DNA from 3 places in the Pseudomonas sp. gcc21 genome. Region 1 is predicted to be linked to each of the others. Evidence: riboswitches for the same ligand, from Rfam matches in the RefSeq annotation. Region 1 holds a riboswitch; each other region holds the start of a gene.
What was found. Region 1 has a riboswitch for cobalamin ahead of HG264_RS15430 (TonB-dependent receptor domain-containing protein). Riboswitches for the same ligand answer to the same signal wherever they lie in the genome.
Positions count from the first base shown of each region.

Region 2: another riboswitch for cobalamin. It lies ahead of HG264_RS18270 (ribonucleoside-diphosphate reductase subunit alpha); the one in region 1 lies ahead of HG264_RS15430 (TonB-dependent receptor domain-containing protein).
Region 3: another riboswitch for cobalamin. It lies ahead of btuB (TonB-dependent vitamin B12 receptor); the one in region 1 lies ahead of HG264_RS15430 (TonB-dependent receptor domain-containing protein).

Region 1 is NZ_CP051625.1:3,328,533-3,332,680, reverse strand. Features, by position in the region: gene HG264_RS15440 (polyprenyl synthetase family protein) at 1-50, shown strand, start outside; gene dxs (1-deoxy-D-xylulose-5-phosphate synthase) at 146-2,053, shown strand; cobalamin riboswitch at 2,084-2,307, shown strand; gene HG264_RS15430 (TonB-dependent receptor domain-containing protein) at 2,456-4,148, shown strand, end outside.
Region 2 is NZ_CP051625.1:3,942,763-3,946,910, reverse strand. Features, by position in the region: gene metE (5-methyltetrahydropteroyltriglutamate--homocysteine S-methyltransferase) at 1-796, opposite strand, end outside; gene HG264_RS18275 (LysR family transcriptional regulator) at 902-1,801, shown strand; cobalamin riboswitch at 1,875-2,062, shown strand; gene HG264_RS18270 (ribonucleoside-diphosphate reductase subunit alpha) at 2,259-4,148, shown strand, end outside.
Region 3 is NZ_CP051625.1:2,508,561-2,512,708, forward strand. Features, by position in the region: gene cobO (cob(I)yrinic acid a,c-diamide adenosyltransferase) at 1-64, opposite strand, end outside; gene HG264_RS11510 (hypothetical protein) at 61-636, opposite strand; gene btuB (TonB-dependent vitamin B12 receptor) at 648-2,462, opposite strand; cobalamin riboswitch at 2,579-2,811, opposite strand; gene HG264_RS11520 (hypothetical protein) at 3,003-4,124, shown strand; gene HG264_RS11525 (ureidoglycolate lyase) at 4,145-4,148, opposite strand, start outside.

The DNA of each region.
Region 1 (4,148 bases):
CCGACCGGCTCCGACAGGTGGCGAATTACATAGTCAAACGTCAATTCTGAGCCGACGATAAGCCAAGGTTGGGCTATTGACCTGCATCGGGTAAACTGCTCGTTTATTTTCTTGCCACCGGGCGTGGCCACAAGAGCCCTGTTTGATGCCTAGCACTTTCCACGAGATACCTCTTGAGCGTCCCAGCACTCCGCTGCTGGATCGCATCAGCGACACCGACGTTCTGCGCGGCATGGATGAAGAATCCCTTCCGCAGCTGGCCGACGAGCTGCGCGCCTATTTATTGTGGACCGTTGGCCAGACCGGCGGGCATTTTGGTGCAGGCCTGGGCGTCATCGAGCTGACCCTCGCACTGCATTACGTTTATCAGACCCCTGACGACCGGCTGGTATGGGATGTCGGCCATCAAGCCTATCCGCACAAGATCCTGACCGGTCGCCGCGAACTGATGCACACTCTGAGACAGAAGGATGGTCTCGCAGCTTTTCCCCGGCGCGCTGAAAGCCCCTATGACACTTTTGGTGTCGGGCATTCCAGCACATCCATCAGTGCCGCTCTGGGCATGGCTATCGCATCTCGCCTGCAAGGGCTGGATCGACGCTCGGTCGCAGTAATCGGTGACGGCGCGATGACTGCCGGCATGGCCTTTGAAGCGTTGAACCATGCGTCCGATGTCGACGCTGACATGCTGGTGGTGCTGAACGACAATGACATGTCGATTTCGCGGAATGTTGGCGGGTTGTCCAATTATCTGGCAAAAATTCTTTCCAGCCGCACCTATTCGCACATGCGAGCAGGCAGCCGCAAAGTGCTGTCCAAGATTCCGAAGGCATGGGAGCTGGCCCGTCGTACCGAAGAGCACGCCAAGGGCATGCTGGTACCGGGCACTCTGTTCGAGGAGCTGGGTTGGAACTATATCGGCCCCATCGATGGTCACGACCTGCCCCTGCTGATCAGCACCCTGCGCAATATGCGTGGGTTGCCCGGCCCGCAGCTGCTGCATGTGGTCACTCAGAAGGGCAAGGGATTCTCGCCCGCCGAAGCGGATCCCATCGGCTATCACGCCATTACCAAGCTGGAGCCCTCGCGCTCCACCAGCCCCGCAAGCGGCCCGGCGAAACTGAAGTACTCGGCGGTCTTCGGTCAGTGGTTATGTGATATGGCTGCGCTTGATAAACGCCTGGTCGGCATCACTCCGGCCATGAAGGAAGGCTCGGATCTGGTCGCTTTCAGCGAGCGCTTCCCCGACAGATATTTCGATGTAGCCATTGCTGAACAGCATGCTGTGACCCTGGCAGCAGGCATGGCCTGTGACGGCGTCAAGCCGGTGGTCGCCATCTACTCTACCTTCCTGCAACGGGCTTATGATCAGGTCGTTCACGATGTCGCCGTGCAGAATCTCGATGTGCTGTTTGCCATAGACCGTGCCGGTCTGGTGGGCGAAGACGGGCCGACCCATGCCGGCAGCTTCGATCTGTCATTCCTGCGCTGCCTGCCGAACATGATGATCATGGCGCCAGCCGATGAGAACGAAACCCGGCAGATGCTGACGACGGGCTTTCTGCACGACGGCCCGGCCGCCGTACGCTACCCGCGCGGTACCGGCACAGGCGTAGCCATAGATTCCATGCTTCAACCCCTTCCGATCGGCAAGGGCGTCGTTACCCGCCAGGGCCAGCGAGTGGCCATCCTCTGTTTCGGCACCCTGCATGCCAATGCGCTGATTGCTGCCGAAGCGCTCAACGCAACAGTCGCCAACATGCGTTTTGTGAAGCCGCTGGATACCGAACTGATCAGCCAATTGGTCGAACAGCACGAGCTGGTGGTCACGCTCGAAGAAAATGCCGTCATGGGCGGTGCCGGTAGTGCCGTCAATGAATGGCTCATGGCCCAGGGCATTGATCAACCGGTACTCAATCTGGGTTTGCCGGATGTGTACGTCGAGCATGCCAAACCCTCGGAGATGCTTGCTGAATGCGGTCTGGACGCAGCCGGCATCGAGCGTTCGATTCGCGACAGGCTGTCGCTCCCTCCCGCCATCCACCACGCTTGACCTCTACTGGCAAAGCGCCTAGAGTCCTCTCCGCTTCCAGTCGCACTGGGTACCTGGCAGTTTAACTGCCAGGTGAAACGGGAAGTCGGTGCAACCCCGACGCTGCCCCCGCAACGGTAAAGGATCGCAGACCCTGTCTGCCGGGTATGTCACTCGCCACTGTGTTCTACATGGGAAGGCGACATATCCCGGGATTCTGTAAAAACGAATCCCGATCCTGAGCCCGGAGACCGGCCCTGTGCGAAGAACCCGCTCGATGCGCCATGCCCTTCTGGGCGGCACTGAATAGGTTCGTAGCTGAGGTGTCGCGGAGGGCGTCACCCGGTCGGTGCATGCTGCCCTCCGTCACAGGCAACTCCACTGGCTCCTCGCCCTCCTCAAAAGATGCTTTTGAGGATCAACATGAACAAGTTCGCCCTGTTTTTTCCCGCCATGCTGGCGTCTGCCGTTGCAGCAGCCAACAGCCTCGACCTGCCGGATACGGTCATCACTGCCTCGCGTTTTGAACAACCGAGCAGCACCGCCCTTGCGGCCCACGACGTATTCACTCGCAGCGATATAGAACGATTACAAGCGCGCAGCGTTCCGGAACTGCTGAGCCGAGTGCCCGGAGTGCAGCAGAACAGTAATGGGGGCATTCCAGCTTACTTCCTTCGCGGCAGTAACACGGCCCAGACCCTAGTACTGGTCGACGGCCAACGCATCGCCTCTGCCGCAGGCGGCATTGCGCGGCTGGATTATCTGAGTATCGACAATATCGAGCGAGTCGAAGTCATCCGTGGGCCGCGCTCCTCAGTATATGGCGCAGATGCGATTGGCGGGGTGATTCAGATTTTTACCCGCCAGGGCGAGCCAGGCTTCCAACGCAGCGTACGCTTCGCTGTAGGAACCAACAATACTTATCAACGTAGCGTCAATTTGAGCGGCGGTAACGACGATACCCGCTACGTACTTGGCGCCAGCCTCGACGAGAGGCTCGGGCACGACCTTACCTCCGACAACGCTGGCTATGACAGCGACCGCGATGGTCAGCGCACCAAGGCCATGCTTTTGCGCCTGGACCACGATTTCAACGACTATTGGACTGCCGGGTTTAGCACCAGCCACCAACAAGGTAAAAACGAATTCGATGACGCTTATGAGCTCGCTCCCGGTACGCCGGAGGATCAGTTCCGGGTGCGCAGTTATAGTGGCTATTTACAGGGGCAGCTAACCAGTATGTGGCAAAGCCACCTGGAGCTCGGCCGTAGCGAAGACCGCAATAAGGTGGTTGGATCAGGACAATCCTGGAACGACGCGTTCATCGAAACCGTCCGACATTCCGCCAGCTGGCTCAACCATCTGAAGCTCACATCAGCGCAGCGCCTGACACTCGGCGGTGACTGGCAACGCGACCGTCTATCCTCCAGCCACTCTTTTACCCAAACTCGGCGTGAGAACCTGGCGGGCTTTCTTCAACACAGCTGGACCACGCAGCACTTCAATACCGAAGTAGGCATTCGCCATGATGACAACCAGCATTTTGGCACCGAAGAAACATGGAATGCGGCCTTATCAATACCGAGCGGGAAAAACCAACAGTGGATCGTCAGTTACGCAACCGGCTTCCGTGCTCCTACTTTCCGGGACTTGTACGGTCCTCCGACATGGGGACCGAACCCGGGGCTAGACCCGGAGCGCTCAAAAACCTGGGAACTGCAGTGGCGCGGCGAGCTAGCGGGAAGCCACTTGGAGGCGTCGCTCTATCGCAATGACGTAAGGGATTTGATTGTCTGGGATACGGTTACCAACCAAGTGGAAAACATCGATCAAGCGCGTATCAATGGCCTTGAATTATCCGCCGAGCGTGAGCTCTTCGGCTGGTCAAGCCGTGCCGCGCTGAGCATCATTGACCCGCGTGACCGCGACACCGGCGGCACTCTGCAACTGCGCGCTAAACGCAGCTTGAGTCTCGATATGGATCGCCAGTTTAACGATTTTGGTTTTGGAGCAACCTGGCAACTGTTCAGCCAGCGCTACGCCAACGCGGCCAATAGCGAAACGCTGTCCGGCTACGGTACGCTCGATCTGCGAACCAGCTGGCATGCCAGTACGG
Region 2 (4,148 bases), 610 kb from region 1:
CGGCATCCACATGCAGACCGGCGACCGGCAGATTGCAGGCTTGCTGTAGATTTTCGCCCAGCACACCAAAATAGGTGGTCAGCAGCAATTTCGCGCGGCTACCTTTCAGATGGTGGTAGGCGGTTTCGAAGGCCAGCTTCCAGTCGGCGTCCAGCTCAGTGACCAGGATGGGTTCATCCACCTGCACCCAGTCCACGCCTGAATCAGCCAGTTGCTCCAGCAGCTGCCCATACACGGGAAGGAGGTTCTGCAGGAGTTGCAATCGGTCATAGCCGCTCCGGGCCTTGCACAGCCACAGGTAGGTGACCGGGCCGATGATCACCGGCTTGGGTGTGACACCGGCGCTGCGGGCCTCGGCAATCTGGTCCACCAGCCGTTGGCTGTTGAGCAGGAAAGCGGTATCGCCGCAAACTTCGGGGACAATATAGTGATAGTTGGTATCGAACCACTTGGTCATCTCGCCGGCCGCGACGCCGGAACAACCGCAATCTGCGGGGGAACGGCCCCGTGCAACGCGGAAATAATGATCCAGCTCGGTGCCCTTTAGCTGCCTTACGCGCTCCGGAAGGTGGCCGAGGGTAAAGCTCATGTCCAGCACATGGTCGTACAGTGAAAAGTCGCCTACCGGTACCAGATCCAGGTCTGCCTGGATCTCCCAGTTCTGCGCCCGCAGCGCGGCGGCCGACGTCAGCAAATCATCCGCGGTAGTGTTCTGCCTCCAATAGTCTTCAAGCGCGAACTTCAATTCCCGGCGGGTGCCGAGGCGGGGAAACCCGAGGTTATGTGCCTTTGCCACAGTGATGCTCCTGTTAAACGGTAACGGGGATGAGCATAGCGGCGGTATCTCATGACGAAAAATGGTTAAATATCACCAGTCCATGACACAGATTCATAATTAATCATGATCGAACGAAGCCACCTCAAAATATTGCGGGAAATAGAACGTCAGGGCTCGCTTACCGCCGCCGCCCGCGCACTGCACCTGACCCAATCTGCCCTTAGTCATAAGATCACCCGGCTGGAGCAGTTACTGGGCACCCCCCTCTGGCTGAAGGAAGGTCGTGGTCTGAAGTTGACCCAAGCTGGCGATTATCTATTGCGCGAGGCCAACCGGCTGCTGCCCCAACTGGAGCGGGTAGATGAGCGCCTGTTGCAGTTCGCCCGGGGGGATCGGGGCGCACTCAATATCGGCATGGAGTGCCACCCTTGCTATCAATGGCTACTCAAGGTGGTGGATCCGTTCCTGGCCCGCTGGCCGGGTGTGGATGTGGACGTGACCCAGAAATTCCAGTTTGGTGGTATGGCGGCACTGTTCAACCACGATATCGACCTGCTGGTAACCCCGGACCCTATCCGCCGGCAAGGCATTCACTTCGTGCCAGTGTTTCCCTATGAACAGGTGTTGGTCGTCGGCCGTGACAGCCCGCTCGCCGGACTGGACTGGGTTACCCCCGACCAGGTGGCAACCCAGACCCTCTATACATACCCGGTGGCAATTGATCGTCTGGACATTTTTCAGCAGTTTCTGCTGCCCGCCAACTGCCTGCCCAAAAAGCATAAGGTGCTGGAAGCCACCGAGATGATGCTGCAGATGGTAGCCGCCGGCCGTGGGGTCGCGACGCTGCCATTGTGGCTGGTGGAGGAATACACCGAGACGCTGCGCATTGCCCCGGTGCGGCTCGGGGTGCAGGGTATTCACAAGCACATCAATCTGGGGATCAGAACACACGATCTGCATGACCAGCACACCCGTGCCTTTATCGAAATAGCCTCGCTAAGCGCCCGCGCGGGAGACGCCTGAAAGTCACGGTATTTTATGGTTGCCGACGAAAGCTTGGCTGTATATAGTGCCTATGTCCTTGGCGCACTACCATATATAGAGATATTAACGAGATCCCTTGGTAGTAGGGAATCCGGTGAGAATCCGGAACTGACGCGCAGCGGTATTGGGGAACGAGCGGGCAACACGACACTGGCTAACGCCGGGAAGTCGCCCGCGAGGCCGAGCCTGACCGGTTCACGCCCCTGAGTCCGAAGACCTGCCCTGGACAAAGTACTGCGCCTTCGCGTCCATAAGGTAAGCAGAGAACTCTTTGGCCACGAATGGTTTGTATCGTCGGTGCATCGCCCTGCCCTTCCCCTGGGATCGAGCAGGAGATCTGATCGCCGCGGTATTTTCTTGCATACGTCCTCCGGCCAGGGTTTCTCCTCTGCAACGCGAAGTCAGCAGCCCTAACGCGTTGTAACAGGAGACACTCATGTCCACAGCTCTAGCAGAAACCCCGGCGACAACAGCCAGACTTCAGGTCGTCAAACGCAACGGTACGCTGGTGGCGTTCAATCTTTCCAAGATCAATGTGGCCGTGACCAAAGCCTTTCTCGCAGTGGAAGGCGACCGGGCAGCAGGTTCCACGCATATCAATCGTGCCGTGCAGGAAGTGTCTTCTCAGGTCATGCAAGCCATAAGCCGGCGCCTGGAAGCCGGCGGCAAAGTGCATATCGAGGACATCCAGGACCAGGTAGAACTCGCGCTGATGCGACGCGGCGAACGGAAAGTGGCCCGTGCTTACGTGCTTTATCGGGAAGAACACGCCCGCCAGCGCGCGCAGGATGCTCCAGTAGAGGCGCACCCTCACCTAACCGTAAAAAAGGCTGACGGTGAAGTCGTGCCCCTGGACCTTGGATTGATGAAGCATCAGGTCGAGCAAGCTGCCCAGGGCCTGGAAGGCATCGACGGCGAGTCCCTGGTGGAGGACGCGTTACGTAACCTCTACGACGGCATTGAGGAGACGGGCGTGCTATCGGCTCTGATCATGACCGCCCGCGGCCGCATTGAGCAGGAGCCAGACTACAGCGCGGTCACTGCACGGTTACTGCTGGAGCAGATTCGCCTGGAAGTCGCCGGAGCGCTCAACCTGCCCGTCAACCTCTCCCTGGCAGCGTTCTATCCCCAGGCCTTCGATACCTTTATCCACGAGGGCATCGGTTACGAGTTGCTGGACGAAGCCCTTGCGGCCTTCGATCTGGACCGCCTGGGCAATGCCTTGCAACCGGAGCGAGACCAGCAGTTTGGCTTCCTCGGACTACAGACGCTGTACGATCGCTACTTTCTGCACTGGGACCAGGTTCGCCTGGAGCTACCCCAGGTGTTCTTCATGCGCGTCGCCATGGGCCTCGCCCTGCGGGAGGATGACCCCAACGCCCGTGCAGTCGAGTTCTACGACCTGCTTTCTAGTTTTGACTACATGGCCAGCACACCCACGCTGTTCAATAGCGGCACTCGGCATTCTCAGTTGTCGTCCTGCTACCTGACCACTGTGCGAGATGACCTGGACGGCATATATGGCGCGATCAAGGACAACGCCCTGCTCTCGAAGTGGGCCGGTGGCCTGGGCAACGATTGGACTCCGGTCCGGGCGCTGGGCTCTCACATCAAGGGCACCAACGGCCAGAGCCAGGGCGTCGTGCCCTTCCTGAAAGTGGTCAACGACACTGCCGTGGCGGTGAACCAGGGCGGCAAGCGCAAGGGAGCGGTCTGCGCCTATCTTGAAAGCTGGCACCTGGATATCGAGGAATTCCTCGAGCTGCGCAAGAACACCGGTGACGAACGCCGCCGCACCCATGATATGAACACTGCCAACTGGGTGCCGGATCTGCTGATCGAGCGCGTGCGTGAAGACCGGGAGTGGACCCTGTTCTCCCCCAGCGATGTGCCCGACCTGCACGACTTATACGGCAATGCCTTTCGAGAGCGTTACACGCACTACGAAAAACTGGCTGAACAAGGGCAAATCCGTCTCCACAAGAAGATTTCCGCCAAGCAGCTCTGGCGCAAGATGCTCACAGTGCTGTTCGAAACAGGCCATCCCTGGATTACCTTCAAGGATCCTTGCAACCTACGCTCACCACAACAACATCGCGGCGTAGTACACAGTTCCAACCTGTGCACCGAAATCACCCTTAACACCAGCGACGATGAAATCGCTGTGTGCAACCTCGGCTCCGTCAACCTGGCGGCCCATGTGCAGCACGGCGAGCTGGATGTCCAACGGCTGGAGCGGACTGTCACTACGGCGGTACGCATGCTTGATAACGTCGTCGACATCAACTTCTATGCCGTACCCCAGGCCAGAAACTCCAACCTCAAG
Region 3 (4,148 bases), 820 kb from region 1:
TCAGCGCCTTCTTGCGTTGCATGCGCAGGCGATGGCGCTCGTCGCGGCCGGGAATCTCGCTCATACCTTGTGATCTCCGGCCGCAACCTGCTGACCAGTGAGCAGGCGCAACGCTACGTACACCAGCGCAGCCAAACCTACATAGAGCGCCAGGGTGCTCAGGTATTGTGGATAGTAGGTGGCTATGCGTTCGAACATGCCGGTCATGGTCTGCGCGCTATGCCGACCCGACAGCCAATAGAAGCCACCGCTGGAAAACAGCTGACACACCAATGCACTGATCGCCACCGTGGGCACCAGAATCAGCAGACTGGAGACATGCTCACGGTGCCAGTGGGCATACAACCGACCGCCAAACCAGAGCGCGCCATAGGCCGGCACCAGCATCCAGTAGGCCCGCGTCATGCAATGGCTATCACTGGCCCAACCGGTCGACATCAGATCCATAACCAACGCCTGCAAAAACAACAACGGGAATGCCCAGCGCGGACGCAACAGCACCCCCGCCAGGAAGAACACCGCCCAGGACGCACTGGGCAGATTCACTGCACTGAAGTGACTGCCGCGACTGATTGCCATCAAGAGTACGAGTACAACGCCTACAGCCATCTGGCTGCGTTTGGATAGTGCCAACATAGTTTTCTCCTTTAGAGTGGTTGGTAGCGCACAGTCAAATAACCGGCCCGGCCTGGCTGCTGATAGCTGGCGGCGGTTTCGTATTGGGTGTCGAACAGATTGCTGACCCGCGCCTGCAGCCGCCAGGCGTGGCTGAACCAGTAGGTGGCACGTAGGTCGACGGTGTTATAGCCGTGCAGGTCGGTAGTGTTGGATGCGTTATCCCAGCGGCGGCCTTCGGCATGCAGGCTGGCGCCGACACCGATACGCCCAAAGCGGCGATCGATATCCAGATTGAACAGCTGCTCGGCGCGGCGTGCCAGCAGATCGCCCTGCCCAGGACGGGAGGACCGGTTCGCGGGATCCTGCAAAGTCAGGTTGGTGCGCCAGTCCCAGTTAAGCCACTGGCTGTCCATCTCGAACTCAATGCCCTTGATCACGGCTTTGTCGACGTTCTCCGCCAGATAGATGCCGCCACCCAGGTTCACGCTGGCGATCAGATCTTCCACTTCGTTGCGGAACAGATTGACCGACCACTGACCCCAGTCGTGTTGACCACGCAGGCCCGTCTCCAGGTTGCGGGAGGTCTCTTCGCTGATGTCCGGATTGCCGAAGCCGGGGTAGTACAGCTGGTTGAAAGTGGGCGCCTTGAACGCGGTACCGTAGCTGGCCACCCATCGCAGGTTGTCAGACAGGGTCAGGCCATAGCCGAGATTGCCGGTGGTGTGCTCGCCGTGCTGCTCGTTGTCATCGTAGCGCAGGCTCGCCTGCCATTCGTGCACACCGCGCTGGCCAAGATATTGGGCGTAATAGCCGTGGTTACTGCGCCGGGACTCGCTGTATTCGGTGGTGCTGCTGACCTCATCGGCCAGATAGTCATAGCCCACCGTAAGCAGATGACCGGGCGCCAGATCGATATCGTTCTGCCAGCCGAGTGTGTCGCGGCGGGTATCAAAGCGACTGAAAAAAGTGCTGCCGTTAAAGTTGTCGCTCTTGTCTTCGCTGCGTGCAGCCTGCAGCGACACGCGCCATGGCGTTAGCGGCGCAAAACGGGCATTGACGCCATGGGTGGTCAGTACCGCGTCGGAATTAGCCTTGAAGCCAGAGTCGTAGTCGTTGCTGGAATGGGACTCCAGCACATGGCCTTCGAGCTCCAGACCATTATCGAAACGGTAACCCGCGCGGACATTACCAGACAGCTCGCGATACCCGTCATGATCCGGCTCGCCATGACTCGGCCGCGCATTAATACCTCGGGTCGACAGACTGGTAACACCCAGACTGTACCAGCCATCACCCACTCCACCGGATACGCCAGCGCTACCGGCATGGTGATTCCGGCTGCCCGCAGTCAGCGACATCCAGGGCTTGGCTTCCCCACCCTTGCCCCGGCGAGTGAAGATCTGGATCACCCCGCCAATGGCTTCGGAGCCATACAGACTGGAGCGCGGGCCACGCACGATCTCGATGCGTTCGATCTGCTCTACGGGCAGATTCTGCAGCGCCGCATCGCCGCTGGTCACTGAACCAATACGCGCGCCATCGATCAGCACCAACACATGTCCCGAACCGCTACCGCGGATACCAATGCTGCCGGCTTTGCCCGGGCCGCCATTGTTGACGATGCTTACCGAAGGCGTACGGCGCAGCAGATCCGGCAGATCGGTGGGCTGAAGACGTTCGATATCGGCGCGATCAATGCGGGTAACCGCACCCAGACTGGCGCCAAGGGACTGGCCGGTCCGCGTGGCGGTAACGACCTGATGGTTCAGGGAAAGGGATTCTGCATGGGACAGGCAGGCAACGGCCGTCAGGGCCAGCGCCAGGGTTGTGCGTGCAAATTTCATCGGTGCTCCGTCACCGTACTCACCCGTACGGCATGGCTGGTTAAAAGCAGCCGCGACGGACAGGGGCAAACGGTTTCGACACAGATGAAATCGCTCCACCCGCAGTGCCCGCCGCACTACTGTGACATGCGACAGGCCGGTCTCCGGACTCATGAGTGGATTGACTCCGATGACCCGACCTTCCCATGCGAAGCACAGTGGTCTTGCTGGATCATCCGCCTGGCACACCGAAGTGGCCGGCACTCATTTACCGTTGCGGGGGCAGTGCCGGAATTGTCTGGAACAGACGCACCGGCTTCCCAGTTTCACCCGCCAATTACTGGCAGGAACCTGAAGCAGCCGGAAGGTTAGGAGTTTTGCGTGAGGAAGTAAAGGGCGAGCTGGATGGCAAATCAGTGCGCTTCAATGGGCATGACAGTACGGGACACCCGTCCCTGATAACAAAAACGAAGGATTCTCAACCGTAAGCAAGCGCCTTTAGTTGCACTTAGTAGACCAACGTACTAAGTTAGTAACCACCTTTACTAAACGATACTAAGTATGGCTACCACGACTATCAAGTGGCATTACGCTCGCACTGACTTGGCCGAACAGGTTCTGGACCGGTTCGATATTGGGGCCACCACTGCGCTGACTTTGTTTGCCCCTCGCCGAATGGGAAAAACAGAGTTCCTGCTGGAAGATCTCTTGCCCATGGCTGCAGAGCAGCAAGACTATTTGACCGTATACGTGAACTTCTGGGACCGAATGGCCGACCCTGTCGACAGCATGATCCTCGGTCTGCAAAAGGCCTCGAGACAGTTCAGATTCACAACCAAGGCCAAGCAAGTGCTCTCCAGGCTGCGCGGGGGCGGGATTGATACGCCAGTCGGGGGCTTACGTCTCGAGTTAGCAGAGGCCGATAGGCGTCAAAAGCTGGAAGCGGTTCAGGAAATGTTCGATGCATTGATGAATGACGGTCGCCGCGTCCTGTTGGCATTGGATGAGGTACAGCACTTGGCTACCAACTCGGCATTCGAGCCCCTGGTGTTCGCGCTCAGAGGGATGATCGATACCAACAGGCAGCAGGTCAGGGTGATCTACACCGGATCTAGTCGCAGCGGGCTGCAAAAGCTGTTCAAGAGGAGAAATGCGCCTTTATTCAGTAGCGCACAACAGATTGAACTGCCTGAATTCGGCCGTGGGTACCTTGAGCATATGGCGACGGCTTTCAATATGGCTACCGGACGCACGCTGGATATCAATGCGTGCCAGGCCGCGTTCAAGATGATCAAGAAGGTGCCTTTTGACTATCGCCAGGTACTGGACCAGCTCATTCTGGGAGGAGGTACTGATATTCGCGCCGCGACCAGCGCATACATCCAGGAAAACAGTCAGGACGAAACCTATTCCGACACCTGGACAGAGATGAAGCCCGTCGATCAGGCCGTCGTACGATGGGTGCTCTCTCGCAATCCGCAGGGAATCTATAGCCAGGACGCGCGAGCCTTCATCGCTGAACGGCTGGGCCTGGATAAGATCAACATTCATCCTATCCAGAACGCAGTCAACCGGCTCATGCGCAACACGGTAATTGCACCCGTAGGGCAAGGCCGTTATGAGGTGGAGGATCCTTATTTCGCGGACTGGGTGACGAGAACCCTGCCTAACCAGTCACGGTGAAGATCAAATAGTCAGCCCGTTTAC